Regions from separate parts of the Allobosea sp. RIT-PG3_2 genome, predicted to be linked through region 1. Evidence: predicted binding sites of a transcription regulator. Region 1 holds the regulator's gene; each other region holds the start of a gene.
What was found. The regulator LexA, encoded in region 1, represses DNA repair genes until DNA is damaged. The targets are predictions, from matches to a motif close to TGTTCNNNNTGTGTTCNG.
Positions count from the first base shown of each region.

Region 2: a site for LexA is predicted at 1,664-1,681, ahead of AC2FAN_RS08125 (helicase-related protein). Genes of this name have one in related genera too.
Region 3: a site for LexA is predicted at 1,527-1,544, ahead of AC2FAN_RS12555 (PA0069 family radical SAM protein). Genes of this name have one in related genera too.
Region 4: a site for LexA is predicted at 2,271-2,288, ahead of AC2FAN_RS05935 (YifB family Mg chelatase-like AAA ATPase). Genes of this name have one in related genera too.

Region 1 is NZ_JBXWCA010000005.1:320,950-324,447, forward strand. Features, by position in the region: gene AC2FAN_RS17235 (ComEC/Rec2 family competence protein) at 1-1,193, shown strand, start outside; gene lexA (transcriptional repressor LexA) at 1,187-1,903, opposite strand; gene AC2FAN_RS17245 (molybdopterin molybdotransferase MoeA) at 1,985-3,196, opposite strand; gene moaC (cyclic pyranopterin monophosphate synthase MoaC) at 3,254-3,498, opposite strand, start outside.
Region 2 is NZ_JBXWCA010000002.1:520,916-524,413, reverse strand. Features, by position in the region: gene AC2FAN_RS08135 (KpsF/GutQ family sugar-phosphate isomerase) at 1-747, shown strand, start outside; gene AC2FAN_RS08130 (MerR family transcriptional regulator) at 1,009-1,455, shown strand; gene AC2FAN_RS08125 (helicase-related protein) at 1,720-3,498, shown strand, end outside.
Region 3 is NZ_JBXWCA010000003.1:473,045-476,542, reverse strand. Features, by position in the region: gene AC2FAN_RS12565 (hypothetical protein) at 20-886, shown strand; gene AC2FAN_RS12560 (glycosyltransferase family A protein) at 992-1,474, opposite strand; gene AC2FAN_RS12555 (PA0069 family radical SAM protein) at 1,599-2,792, shown strand; gene rnhB (ribonuclease HII) at 2,916-3,498, shown strand, end outside.
Region 4 is NZ_JBXWCA010000002.1:19,164-22,661, reverse strand. Features, by position in the region: gene napF (ferredoxin-type protein NapF) at 1-240, opposite strand, end outside; gene napE (periplasmic nitrate reductase, NapE protein) at 251-445, opposite strand; tRNA gene AC2FAN_RS05950 (tRNA-Ser) at 903-992, opposite strand; gene AC2FAN_RS05945 (hypothetical protein) at 1,180-1,500, shown strand; gene msrA (peptide-methionine (S)-S-oxide reductase MsrA) at 1,584-2,240, shown strand; gene AC2FAN_RS05935 (YifB family Mg chelatase-like AAA ATPase) at 2,343-3,498, shown strand, end outside.

The sequences.
Region 1 (3,498 bases):
AACGCTCGCTGATCATGACGCTGGTGATGCTGGGCGCCATCCTGGTCGACCGCGCGGCGTTGAGCATGCGCAACCTCGCGCTCGCTGCGATGATCGTGCTGCTGCGCGAGCCCGAGGCGCTGCTCGGGCCGAGCTTCCAGATGTCCTTCGGCGCGGTCGCGGCACTGATCGCCTTCGCCGAACGTTGGGAGCGGCGGGACCGTGCCCGGCCTCCGCCAGTTCTGCCTTGGCCTGTCGGCCCGCTCTGGACCGCAGCGCTCGGCATCGTCGTCACCACCCTGCTCGCCACGGCGGCGACCGCGCCCTTCGGCGCCTATCACTTCCAGACCTTCAATCCCTTCGGCCTGCTCGGCAACGCCATGGCGCTGCCCTTCGTCTCGCTCTTCGTCATGCCGGCGGCGGTCTTCGGCGTTTTGGCCTATCCCTTCGGGCTGGATTGGCCGGCCTGGGCGCTGATGGGGCTCGCCTCGGATGTCGTGCTGAAGGTGGCGCACTGGGTCGCGGCCATCGACCATTCAACGGTGATGATCGCGGCCTTCGGTCCCGCCGTGCTCGTCTGCTTCGTTCTGGCGTTGCTCTGGCTGACGCTCTGGACAACGGCCTGGCGCTGGCTCGCGGCCATCCCGCTGATGTTCGGCGTCGCCGTCGCCGGCAAGCCCGAGCGTCCGGAGATCCTGATCGAACGCGACGGCTCCGGCCTCGCGCTGCGCGGCGCCGATGGCCGGCTGGCCATCGCCGGAAAGCCCAGCCGCTTTGTCTTGCAACAATGGCTCGCGTCCGATGGTGACAGCCGCTCGCCGGATGATCCGACGCTGCGGGCCGGCATCGTTTGCGACACCCTGGGCTGCATCGGCCGCACGGCCGATCAGCGCACCGTGTCTTACACGCGCGATCGGCTCGCAATCATCGAGGACTGCCTCCGCGCCGACCTCGTCGTCACCGCGATTCCCTGGAGCGGCGCCTGCAAGGCGAGGTTGATCAGCCGTGGCGCGCTGAGCCGCGACGGGGCGACCTCGCTCTATCGAACAGCGACAGGCTGGAGCAGCCATGTCTCGGAGCAGGGCGCCGCAGACCGTCCCTGGAGCCGCCGCCGCGAGCAGCCGCAGCCCGCGCCGCGGGCCAACAATCAGCCGCCCACCAACCCGGCATCGGTGTCCGTCGACAGCGACGCCGACATCGAACGGCTTCAGTAGCGCCGCATCAGATTGACGAGACGGCCCTGGATCTTGACCCGGTCCGGTCCGAGCACGCGGGTCTCGTAGGCCGGGTTCGCCGCTTCGAGCGCGATCGAGGAGCCGCGCTTGCGCAGCCGCTTGAGGGTAGCCTCTTCGTCGTCGATCAGCGCCACGACGATATCGCCGGTATTGGCCGTGTCCTGCCTGCGGATGACGACCGTGTCGCCGTCGAGAATGCCGGCCTCGACCATCGAATCGCCACGCACTTCGAGCGCGTAATGCTCGCCGGAGCCGAGCATGTCGGGCGGCAGTGAGACGGTGTGGCTGCGGCTCTGGATCGCCGAGATGGGCGTGCCGGCGGCGATGCGCCCCATGACCGGAATCGCGATGGAGGAACGGCTGTCCTCATCGGCTCCGGAACCCGGGCGTGGCTTGCCGAGGCTGGGCTGCGATCCGAGACCGCCCTGGACGATGGCCGGGCTGAAGCGGGGGCGCTGCTGCGGAGCGCCGAGACCATCGGGCATCTTGATGACTTCGAGCGCGCGCGCCCGGTTGGGCAGGCGGCGGATGAAGCCGCGCTCCTCCAACGCCATGATCAACCGGTGGATGCCGGATTTCGAGCGCAGATCGAGCGCGTCCTTCATCTCGTCGAAGGAGGGCGGCACCCCGCTCTCGCGCAAGCGTTCCTGGATGAAGCGCAGGAGTTCGTGTTGCTTGCGTGTCAGCATGGTTGCCGCCAGCCCCTCAAAGCGCAGATTCGAAACAAAGCACGAACACCATACGCGTTCTGCTTGTGTTCCGCAAGCGGCCTACCGCAGCGGCAGGATCCGGCAGGGATCGCCCGTTTTGGCCGCGTCGGCGAAGGCGGGGCGGATCGTCAGCGCCTGGGCTCGCGCCAGCGTGCCGAGCATCGAGGAATCCTGCCGGCCGAAAGGCGTCGCCACCCATCCCTCCGGGGTCAACGCCAGCTCGGAACGCAGATAATCCTCGCGTTCGTCATTCCCCGGCATGTCGCGTCCCAGGACGGCCGGGATGCTCCGGTCCCGATCCGCATCGGCCATGCCGAGCAAAGCCTCGATCAGCGGCAGCACGAAAAGGTGGCCGCAGACGATCGAGGAGACCGGATTGCCGGGCAGGCCGACCACGACCATGCGGCCGAGCCGGCCGGTCATCATCGGCTTGCCGGGCCGCATCGCGATCTTCCAGAAGCCGAGCTCCATGCCCGCCCGCGTCAGAGCCTCCTGCACGAGGTCATGGGCGCCGACGGAGGCGCCGCCGAGCGTGATCAGCACATCGGCATCGGCGGCCTCGGCCTGTCCGATCTTGGCGGCGAGATCGGCATGATCGTCGCGGGCGATACCGAGATCGAGGGGAGCGCCACCGGCTTTCTCGACCAGCGCGGCGAGTGAAAACGAGTTCGAGGCGACGATCTGGTCGCGCCCGACGGGCTCGCCGGGAGCGACCAATTCGTCGCCGGTGGCGAGGATCGCGACGCGGGGCTTGCGCCGCACCGGCAGAGCCGGATGCCCCATCGCCGCCGCGAGCCCGAGCGCGGCGCTGTCGAGCACGCGCCCGGCCGCCAACAGGACATCGCCTTCGTGGAAATCGAGCCCGGCGGCGCGCAGGAACTTGCCCTTGGTCGGCGGCACGCGCACCCGGATCGCGGGGCTGTCGACGCCGTCGGCATCTTCCTGGATCAGGATGGTGTCGGCGCCGGCCGGCATCGGTGCGCCGGTGAAGATCCGCACTGCCTGGCCCGGCCCGACGCCGCCCTCGAAAGCCCGGCCGGCGGCGGATTCGCCGATCACGGCGAGGCTGACGCCTTCCGCCATGTCGTCACCGCGAACCGCGTAGCCGTCCATGGCCGAGTTGGCGAAGGGCGGCTGGGTGCGCAGCGCCTTCACGTCGGCGCCGAGCACGCGCCAGCCGCATTGGGCGAGCGGCAGGGTCTCGGTTCCGGTCGGCCCCGGAATGCTGTCGAGCAACGCCTTGCGCGCGACGGGGACCGGGGTGAGCGCCATTAGAGCATAATGCCGAAAAGTGGGAACCGGTTTTCGGGCGACATCATGCTCACTCCTCTAACCAGCCTTCGCGTCGTAGTCGCCGGACTGGCCGCCGGATTTGTGCACGAGCCGGATATTCTCGATCCGCATCGCCCGGTCGACCGCCTTGACCATGTCGTAAACGGTGAGGCAGGCGACCGAGACGGCGGTCAGCGCCTCCATCTCGACGCCGGTCTGGCCGGTCATCTTGACCTCGGCGCGCACGCGCACACCCGGAAGCGCCTCGTCGAGATCGAGATCGACCGCGATCTTGCTCAGCA
Region 2 (3,498 bases), on a different contig from region 1:
TTCGTCCACCCGGCCGAGGCGAGCCATGGCGATCTCGGCATGGTCAGGCCGGAGGACGTGGTGATCGCGCTGTCCTGGTCGGGCGAAACCGCGGAACTCGCCGCGCTCGTCGGCTATACCCGCCGCTTCCGCGTCGGGCTGATCGCCTTCACCTCCAATCCCGAGAGCACGCTCGGCAAGGAGGCCGATGTCGCGCTGATCCTGCCCAAGGCGACGGAGGCCTGCCCGAACGGCCTGGCACCCACCACCTCGACGACGATGCAGATCGCGCTCGGCGACGCGTTGGCGGTGGCGCTGCTCGAGGCGCGCGGTTTCTCGCCGCAGGACTTCTTCGTCTATCACCCTGGCGGCAAGCTCGGCGCGCAGCTCAAGACCGTCGAGAGCATCATGCATCGCGGCGCCGACCTGCCGTTGATCGGGCTCGACACGCTGCTGCCCGACGTGATCGCGATGATCTCGGAGAAGAGCTTCGGCTGCGCCATCGTCATGGACCTGGACGGCAAGCTCGCGGGCGTCGTCACCGATGGCGACCTGCGCCGCAAGGCGACGATGGGCGGCGGCGGATCGCTCAGGGCGCGCGACATCATGACGGCCGATCCGCGCCGCATCGGGCTCGATACGCTCGCTGTCGAGGCGCTGGAGCTGGTCAACCGGGTGCGGATCACGGCGCTGATCGTCGTCGATGCGCAGGAGCGGCCGGTCGGGCTCGTCCATGTCCACGACCTACTGGCGATGGGTGTGGCTTGATCGCGCAACGGAACCGCGCCGTCATGCCGGGGCAAGCGCGCAGCGCTTGAGCCCGGAACCCATGAACACGGTGATCGCCGGATAGGCGCATCGGCCGCCGCTCCCGGCTTTTTCTGAAATGTCGTGTTCATGGGTTCCGGGCTCGGCCGTGCGGGCCGCCCCGGAATGACGACGCGGTTCCGTTCAACATGACAGGCTCTTGTCTTCGGAGTGCTGCGGTCTATCTAAAGCTGTAGAGACTATAGCTTCGGAGATGGCACGATGGCTGCGACGGACAGGCTCGAACGCGTGATGCCGATCGGCGCGCTGGCGGAGCGTACCGGCGTCAAGGTCGAGACGATCCGCTATTACGAGCAGGTCGGGCTGCTGCCGCCGCCGGAGCGTTCCGAAGGCAATCAACGCCGCTATGGTCGCCGCCATGCCGAGCGGCTCGCCTTCATCAAGCATGCGCGCGATCTCGGCTTCGCGGTCGAGAACATCCGCACGCTGCTCCGGCTCTCCGATACCCCCGGCATCGCCTGCGACGAGGCGCATGCGATTTCGGTCGCTCATCTCGATGAAGTTCGCGACAAGATCGCGCGGCTGCGCTCGCTGGAGAAGGAATTGGAGCGGATCGCCACCACCTGCTCGGGCGGCGTCGCGGCCTGCGATTGCGCGATCATCGAGGCCCTGGCCGATCATGGCCAATGCAAGCACGCCCGCCATTGAGCTGGCCGGCAGGCCGGAAAACCGCATTGCCTCTCGTTTCCCCGCCCGAAAGGCTTAAATAGAAAACCTGAAGGGCGGCCTCTGCGCCGCCTCCACGATCACTTTGCGGGAGGGCGCGCGATGCAGCCATGGCCCATGCCGAAGGGAGTGTGGCCCCGAAAGGGGAACAAATCCCGATTCTGCCGGAGTCACCGATTCGGCCCCGCTTCGTTCTGGACTCGTTCCTGATTCAAGTTCACGCTCCCGCCCGCATGGGCGGGCGAGATGATCGGCTCCATCGCCTTGCTTCCTTTCCGTTCGCTGCCGCCCGCTGCCCGCGCCCATGGCGTCACGGCGGTGCTGGGCCCCACCAATACCGGCAAGACCCATCTCGCCATCGAGCGCATGGTCGCCCATCCGACGGGGATGATCGGCCTGCCGCTGCGCCTGCTGGCGCGCGAGGTCTACCAGCGCACCGTCGAGAAGGTCGGCCCCGAGGCCGTCGCGCTCGTCACCGGCGAGGAGAAGATCAAGCCGGAGCGGCCGCGCTTCTGGGTCTGCACGGTCGAGGCGATGCCGCGCGACCTCGCGGTCGATTTCGTCGCGATCGACGAGATCCAGCTCGCCTCCGATCTCGACCGCGGCCATGTCTTCACCGACCGGCTGCTCAACCGGCGCGGCCGGGCCGAGACCATGTTGATCGGCGCCGGCACCATGCGCCCGCTGGTCGAGCAGCTGATCCCCGGCGTCAACGTGGTGTCGCGCCCGCGCCTGTCGAACCTGACCTTCGCGGGCGACCGCAAGATCACGCGGCTGCCGCCGCGCTCGGCCATCGTCGCCTTCTCGGTGGAGGAGGTCTACGCCATCGCCGAATTGATTCGCCGGCAGAAGGGCGGGGCGGCCGTGGTGCTCGGCGCGCTCAGCCCGCGCACCCGCAACGCGCAGGTCGAGATATACCAGTCCGGCGATGTCGATTATCTGGTCGCGACCGATGCGATCGGCATGGGGCTCAACCTCGACGTCAACCACATCGCCTTCGCGGCCGACAAGAAATTCGACGGCCATCATTTCCGCAAGCTCAACCCAGCCGAGTTCGGCCAGATCGCCGGGCGCGCCGGGCGGCATCTGCGCGACGGCACCTTCGGCACCAGCGGGCGCTGCCCGCCTTTCGATGCCGAACTGGTCGAGGCGATCGAGAATCACCGTTTCGAGCCGATCCGGCAGATGCAGTGGCGCAATTCCGATCTTGACCTGCGCTCGATCGCCGGTTTGCTCGATACGCTGAACATCCAGCCCTCCGAACTCGGCCTGACGCGGGCACTGATCGCCGAGGACATGACGACGCTGGAAATCCTGGCGAGGGACCCGGACGTCGCGGCGCTGGCGCAAGGGCGTGCGGCGGTGGAACGGCTCTGGGAGGTCTGCAGCCTGCCCGATTACCGCAAGATCTCGCCGATGCAGCACGCCGATCTGGCGACCACGCTGTATCTCCGGCTGATGCGCCATGGCCGGCTCGATGCCGACTGGTATGCGGCGCAATTGGCCTCGCTCGACCGCACCGATGGCGAGATCGACACGCTCTCGGCGCGCATCGCGCAGGTCCGGACTTGGACCTTTGTTGCAAACCGTCCGGACTGGTTGCCCGATCCTGAGCATTGGCAGGGCATGGCGCGTCTTGTAGAGGACAAGCTGTCGGATGCTCTGCATGAGCGTCTCGCCAGCCGATTTGTCGATCGGCGCACCAGCGTGTTGATGCGCCGCTTGCGGGAGAATGCGATGTTGGAGGCTGAGGTCACTGCGACGGGCGATGTGCTCGTCGAGGGCCAGCACGTTGGAATGCTGCAGGGTTTTCGCTTCACGGCGGACCCGAAGGCTGGAGGGGCCGAGGTCAAGGCCCTGAACCTGGCGGCGATGAAGGCGCTTGGCGCCGAGATCGAAGCCCGGGCGGCGCGCGTCGTGCTGGCGGGCGACGATGCCTTCGTGCTGTCGCATGACGGGCTGGTGCGCTGGGTCGGCGAGCCGGTGGCGCGCCTGACGGCCGGCGAGAAAGTTCTCGAGCCACGC
Region 3 (3,498 bases), on a different contig from region 1:
GCTTCGATAGGAGATCCCCATGTCCATGTCAGGAACAGACGTCGTCGTCGCCCCGGTGACCGTCAACAAGCAGACGCACTCTTACGTGCAATGGGGGCCGATCATCGGCGGCGCCGTCATCGCCACCGCCATCTCGACGATCATGACCGTATTCGGTTCGGCCATCGGCCTGTCGATGGTCTCCGCCGATTACGAAAGGAGTTCGAGCGCAACGGCGCTGGCGATCGCCGGCGCTCTCTGGGCGCTCTGGGTCACCGTCTCCTGCTGCATGGCAGGCGGCTATCTCGCCGGCCGCATGCGCCAGCCGACCTTCGATTCCACCAAGGACGAGCGGAAAGTGCGCGACGCCACCCATGGTCTGCTCGTCTGGGCCACCGGCGCGCTGCTGATCACCATCGTCGCGACATCGTCGCTGTTCGGGGCCGCGAAGACGGCAGCCAGCGGCGTCGCCTCCGCCGGCTCGGGAGCGGCATCGCTGATCTCCCAGAATGTCGATCCGCTCAGCATGGCGCTCGACAATTCCATGCGCGCCAGCGGCCAGCAGCCTGTAACGGCCGAGGAGCGTAACGAAGCCTCGCGAATCTTCGTCAATGCGCTCTCCAATGGAAAGATCGAGCCTGCCGATCGGGACTACCTCGCCGGCCGGCTCGCGGCGCGGGCCAGTATCGCCCAGCAGGATGCCCAGAAGCGCATCGATGACGCCTACGCCCGCTTGGCTCAGGCAAAGGAGACCGCGAAGCAGGCAGCCGAACGCGCCCGAAAGATCGCCGTCCTCTCCGCCTTCCTGACGGCGGCGGCCTTGCTTGTCGGCGCCGCGGCGGCGGCTTGGGCTGCCGGACTCGGCGGCGAGCATCGGGACGAAAACCTGCTGCTGGAGCAAGCCTGACCGGATAGGCGTCGCGTTCCGGCCGAGCCACCGGCTCCCAATCCTGAGGCCCCGCTTCGGCGGGGCCTTTGCATGCCAGGAACGCAAAAGACCTAGGGCGGCTCTTTAGCCGGCCCTTTCCCGCCGCACCGCCAGCCGCTTCGGTGCGCGAGCGAGGTGCCCGGACTGCGCCGCGCTTTTCGGAACGACGAGGCCCGCTCTCAGCCGGCGCCCACCGAAGGCCACTGCCGCACGCTCACGCAGCGAGGCTGCCGCCCCCTCCACCGGGATCAGTGCCGGCCGATTCGGGGCGAGCAGTAAATGGCGCTCGACGGTTTGCACCCAATGGGGCTGCGGGACGTCGCCGGCATCGAGCAGCAATATCCAGTCTCCGCGCGCTTCGGCCGCTCCACGCTGCCAGGCCTCGACCCCGCCGCGCAGATAATGCGCCCCGGTCCCGTCGGCGATGCGCTCGATATCGGCCGAGCCCGCGGCATCGACGATTACCGCATGGCCGAGAAAACCCTCGGCCACCGCCGGTATCAGCACGGCGAGCGTCGCGGCGAGTGCCTGTGGAGAACCGTCTGCCCGGATCACGGCTGTGAGCATGCCCAATGCTTATGATGCGGCGCAGCATGTCGCAATCCTGTCACTTGCCATTTGTTCTTGGTATGTTCACATTGGTGAGCGAGAACCGACGCCGATTCCCGGCTTTGGACGAGGTTCGACTGCCATGCGTCAGGCCAGACTCACCGAGAGGCCCTATCCGGCGGCCCAGCCGCTGAAGCGGCACGACCGGGAGCCGACGGTCTCCGCGCCTGTCGTCGCCCCGGCCGACCCGATGGCCTATGCCGGCCACCGCATCGATCCGGAGAGACGGCGCGGGCGCGGCGCCACGATCAATCCGGGCGGGCGCTACGAGGCCGAGCAGCGCGTCGCGGAGGACGATGGCTGGGGCTCGCTGGAAGAGCTGCCGCCGTTCACGACGGAGATCGCCTATGAGAAGGCGCGCAACATCATCACGCGCAACGACTCGCCCGACATCTCCTTCGACCGCTCGATCAATCCCTATCGCGGCTGCGAGCATGGTTGCGTCTACTGCTTCGCGCGACCGACCCATGCCTATCTCGGCCTGTCGCCCGGCCTCGATTTCGAGAGCAAGCTGACCGCCAAGCCCGATGCCGCGGCGCTGCTGGAGAAGGAACTCTCCTCCCCTTCCTACCAGCCGCGCACCATCGCAATCGGCACCAACACCGACGCCTATCAGCCGATCGAGAAGAAGCTGCGGATCATGCGTTCGATCCTGGAGGTGCTGGCGAAGTTCAATCATCCGGTCGGCATCGTGACGAAGTCGGCGCTGGTCCAGCGCGACATCGATATCCTCGCTCCGATGGCGGAGAAGGGGCTGGTCAAGGTCGCGCTCTCTGTGACGACGCTCGACCCCAAGGTCGCACGCGGCATGGAGCCCCGCGCCGCCTCGCCGCCCAAGCGGCTGGAGACGATCCGCAAGCTGTCGGAGGCCGGCATTCCGGTGACGGTGCTGGTCGCGCCGATCGTGCCGGCTATCAACGAGCATGAGATCGAGCGCATCCTCGACGCCGCCAAGGCGGCGGGCGCGCAGGAGGCCGGCTATGTGCTGCTCAGGCTGCCGCTCGAGGTGCGCGACATCGTGCAGGAATGGCTGCTGACGCATCACCCGGACAAGCTCCGGCATGTGATGTCGCTGATCCGCTCGACGCGCGGCGGCAAGGACTACGATTCGCAATGGGGCCAGCGCATGGTCGGCTCAGGCCCCTATGCCTGGATGATCGGCCGGCGCTTCGAGCTGGCGGCCGAGCGCAGCGGCTTCAACACGACGCGGCGGCGCCTGCGCACCGACCTGTTCGTCAAGCCCGAGAAGGAGAAGGCGCAGCTGAGTTTGTTTTGAGCGGGAGCGTTTGAAGAATGAGGCGCCATCGTCCCGGGCGAACCGAAGCGTAGACCCGGGATGACCGTGGAGCGCACTCATGTCGCTCTGGCTCCCCAGGGACGGATGTTGCATAACCCGGCCATGCCCGCCGATTTCAGCCGAGAGACCCACGCCATCGCGACCGGCCGCTGGCCGCTTGCCGGCATTGACGAGGTCGGGCGCGGGCCGCTGGCCGGGCCTGTTGTGGCCGCCGCCGTGATCCTGGACCCTGCCCGCGTGCCGCATGGGCTCGACGATTCGAAGAAGCTGTCGGCGCCGGTCCGCGAGGAACTCTTCGGCGAGATCGTCGAGAGCGCGCTGGCCGTCGCGGTCGCCAGCGCCACCGCGATCGAGATCGATGCGCTGAACATCCGCCAGGCGACCTTGCTCGCGATGCGCCGGGCCGTAGCCGCGCTGCCGCTCGCGCCGCTGCATGTGCTGGTCGACGGCAACGACCCGCCGCAATTCGGCTGCGGCTGCGAGGCCATCATTCAAGGCGATGGGGCGGTGGCCTCCATCGCAGCGGCTTCGATCGTCGCCAAGGTGACACGCGACAGGATGATGGCGCGGCTCTCGCGGCGCTATCCGGCCTATGGCTTCGCCGGCCATGTCGGCTATGCGACGCCGCAGCACCGCAAGGCGATCGCCGAGCACGGCCCCTGCCCCGAGCACCGCTACTCCTTCG
Region 4 (3,498 bases), on a different contig from region 1:
GGCATCGGCACAGGCGCCGCAGAAGCTGCACTCGCTCCCGGTGAAGTCGATGGCGGCCCGGCCGGCCTCGTCGAGCGCGATGATGTGCTGCGGGCAAGCAGGAACACAGGCTCCGCAACCGGTGCAGGCCGCCGCGATCGACGCCGTACGGGACCAAGGCGGGCGCACCTTGTCGGGCAATGAGAGGCGCCGGCCTGTCAGGAAGTTGCGGCGTCCGCGATCGATGGCAGCCCGTTCCATTGGCCCGTCCTCAATGCGGCGGGCCAGGTGGGCCGAGAATGATTTGGAACATCCACACCAGGAACCCGTAGCCGCCGACCACTCCCACCGCGATGATCGGCCAGATCAGCACCGCCAAGGTCAGGAAAGCCAGGAATTCGGCTCGCCTCGTGGGCTCTTCTGTGGTGGTCGCTGGGCCGCTCGCCCGCGCAGACTCGGTCGCCATCTCCGGTCCTTTCGCGTTCGGGCGTTCATAAATCGCGCCGTCGCCAGATTAGAGATCGAAAAAAGAGAATATGGATTTGGCGGAGCTTGTCTACACAGTTTTGGCATTCGGAATGCACGCGCATCGCTAGGTTTGATTTAGCGCAAATGCTTCAGGAAATGGGCTGAACCCGAAGTCGGATGTAGTGCGCCCGACTTTCCGCCGGAGTTCGTGCTGATGCCAGAATGACAAGCCGACTGACGTCGTCTGCGGGTCGCATGGCTTTCGCCGGCCAGAGTTTGAATGCGCGTTTCCGGATTCGGTCTCGATGCCCGCTAATGGCGCAACCGGGACTTTGAAGTGCGCGCAATTGCACGCGCGAGCGCACCGGTTTCACCAGATCGCAGTCGCGGAGGCATGCAGATATTGCTGCCTCATTTGCAAATGTAATTAAATCAATGATTTGCTTGGATATTGCTGGCGGACAGGGCGGGATTCGAACCCGCGATACGGTTTCCCGTATACACACTTTCCAGGCGTGCGCCTTCAACCACTCGGCCACCTGTCCGGCGCGCTGCTTATGACCGCCGCGTCATCATCTTTCAAGGCCCGAGATGCTGCGTTTTGCACAATCTCGGTAAATCTTCGGCGCTCGGTTGCGCTGCCGGGCCTGGATGGGCACATCTGGACGCAGGGCGCGGTGACCGGTTGAGTTCATGCCGGCGCGAGTGTTGAACTGCGACGAGGAGTGGACGGTGCGGTTTCTTCTACGGCTGGTGGGGTATCTCTGCATCGCTGCCGGCTTCGTCGTGCTGGTGATCGACGGGGCCCGTTCGATCGCGAACTCCGCCCTGCGGTTCACGGCCGTCAGCGAGACGCTGACCGCGGTCATCCACGAGCGCTATGCGCTGATCCAGCCGGCCATCGAGCGCAACATCCACCCCTTGCTCTGGGATCCGATGCTGCTCTCCGTGATGCGGGCGCCGACCGCGCTTGCCGCGCTTCTCCTCGGATTTGCGCTGCTGTGGCTGGGGCGGCAGCCGGAGCCACAGATCGGCATCGTCACGCGTCGGTGAAGGCTTCGGTTCGTGCAAGCCCCTGTGCGAATGGCTGCGGGAGGCTTACATAGGCGCCGAGGCTCGAATGGACGGAGCAACCCATGTTCTCTTTGCGCAAGAAGACCGAGATTCCCACCGCTGCCGAGGCGCTGCCCGGCCGGCCTACGGCCATCCCCACCGCGGAAACCCATTTCGTCAATGGACGCGCGCTGGCGGGCCCCTATCCGGAGGGCACCCGCAAGGCGGTCTTCGGGCTCGGCTGCTTCTGGGGTGCCGAGCGCAAGTTCTGGCAGAGCGGCGAGGGCATCTGGGTCACGGCCGTGGGCTATGCCGGCGGTTCCACGCCGAATCCGACCTATGAGGAGGCCTGTAGCGGCCTGACCGGCCATACCGAGGTCGTTCTGGTCGTCTACGACCCGGAAAAAATCTCCTACGAGGATCTCCTGAAGATATTCTGGGAGAATCACGATCCGACCCAGGGCATGCGCCAGGGTGGCGATATCGGCACCCAGTACCGCTCCGCGATCTACACCTATGGCGACGAGCAGAAGGCCGCTGCCGAGCAGTCGCGCGATGCCTACCAGGCATCGCTCAAGGCGGGCGGCTACGGCCCGATCACGACCGAGATACGCGAGGCGCCGACGTTCTACTTCGCCGAAGACTATCACCAGCAATATCTCGCCAAGAACCCGGCCGGCTATTGCGGGCTGGGCGGCACGGGCGTCGCCTGCCAGATCGGGGTCGGCGTCGAGGCCTGACCAAGGGGAGGGCAAAGGCAGTCCTCCTCTGGTTCTTGGTATGTTCTTGCGTTGTCGTTGAAGCTCGGCTAGCGTTCCCATGGGGAACGGGGCTGGGCCGAAATGGTGACGCGGGTCGCGACGGTGGCGTTTGAGGGCATCGAGGCGCGCGCCGTCGATGTTCAGGTGCAGGTTTCGCCCGGCGGTGTCGCCTTCATCCTGGTCGGGCTACCCGACAAGGCGGTGGCCGAAAGCCGCGAGCGGGTTCGCGCCGCGCTCATCGCCTCCGGTCTTGCCCTGCCGGCCAAGCGCATCACCGTCAATCTGGCGCCGGCCGACCTGCCCAAGGAAGGCAGCCATTACGATCTGCCGATCGCGCTCGCCGTGATGGCGGCGATCGGCGCCATCCCACCCGACGCGCTCGCCGGCTATACCGTGCTGGGGGAGCTCGCGCTCGACGGCTCGATCACGCCGGTGGCGGGCGTCCTGCCTGCGGCGATCGCGGCCTATTCCAGGGGGCAGGGGTTGATCTGCCCCTTCGCCTCCGGCCCGGAAGCGGCCTGGGCAGCAGCCGATATCGACATCCTCGCGCCGCGCTCGCTGATCCAGCTCGCCAACCATTTCAAGGGCACGCAGGTGATGGCGCGGCCGGAACCTGCCGTCGCCCGCCAGGGCGGCCTCCTGCCCGATCTCGCCGATATCAAGGGACAGGAGAGTGCTCGCCGCGCGCTGGAGATCGCGGCGGCGGGCGGACATAACCTCGTGATGAACGGTCCTCCCGGCGCCGGTAAATCGATGCTGGCGAGCCGGCTGCCCTCGATCCTGCCGCCGCTTTCGCCGCGCGAGCTGCTCGAGGTCTCGATGGTGCTCTCGGTTGCCGGCCATCTCGCCGAGGGAGCGCTCACCGATCGCCGCCCCTTTCGGGCGCCGCACCATTCGGCCTCGATGGCGGCGCTCGTCGGCGGCGGTCTGCATGCCAGGCCCGGAGAGGTGTCGCTGGCGCATCATGGCGTGCTCTTCCTCGACGAATTGCCGGAGTTCCAGCCCCAGGTTCTGGACGCGCTGCGCCAGCCGATGGAGACCGGCGATGTCCTGATCTCCCGCGCCAACCATCGCGCCTCCTATCCTGCGCGCTTCCAGCTGGTGGCGGCGATGAATCCGTGCCGCTGCGGCAAGGCGACGGAGCCCGGCTTCGCCTGCCGGCGCCAGCCGAACGAGCGCTGCATGGCACAGTATCAGGCCAGGCTGTCCGGCCCGCTGCTCGACCGGATCGACCTCG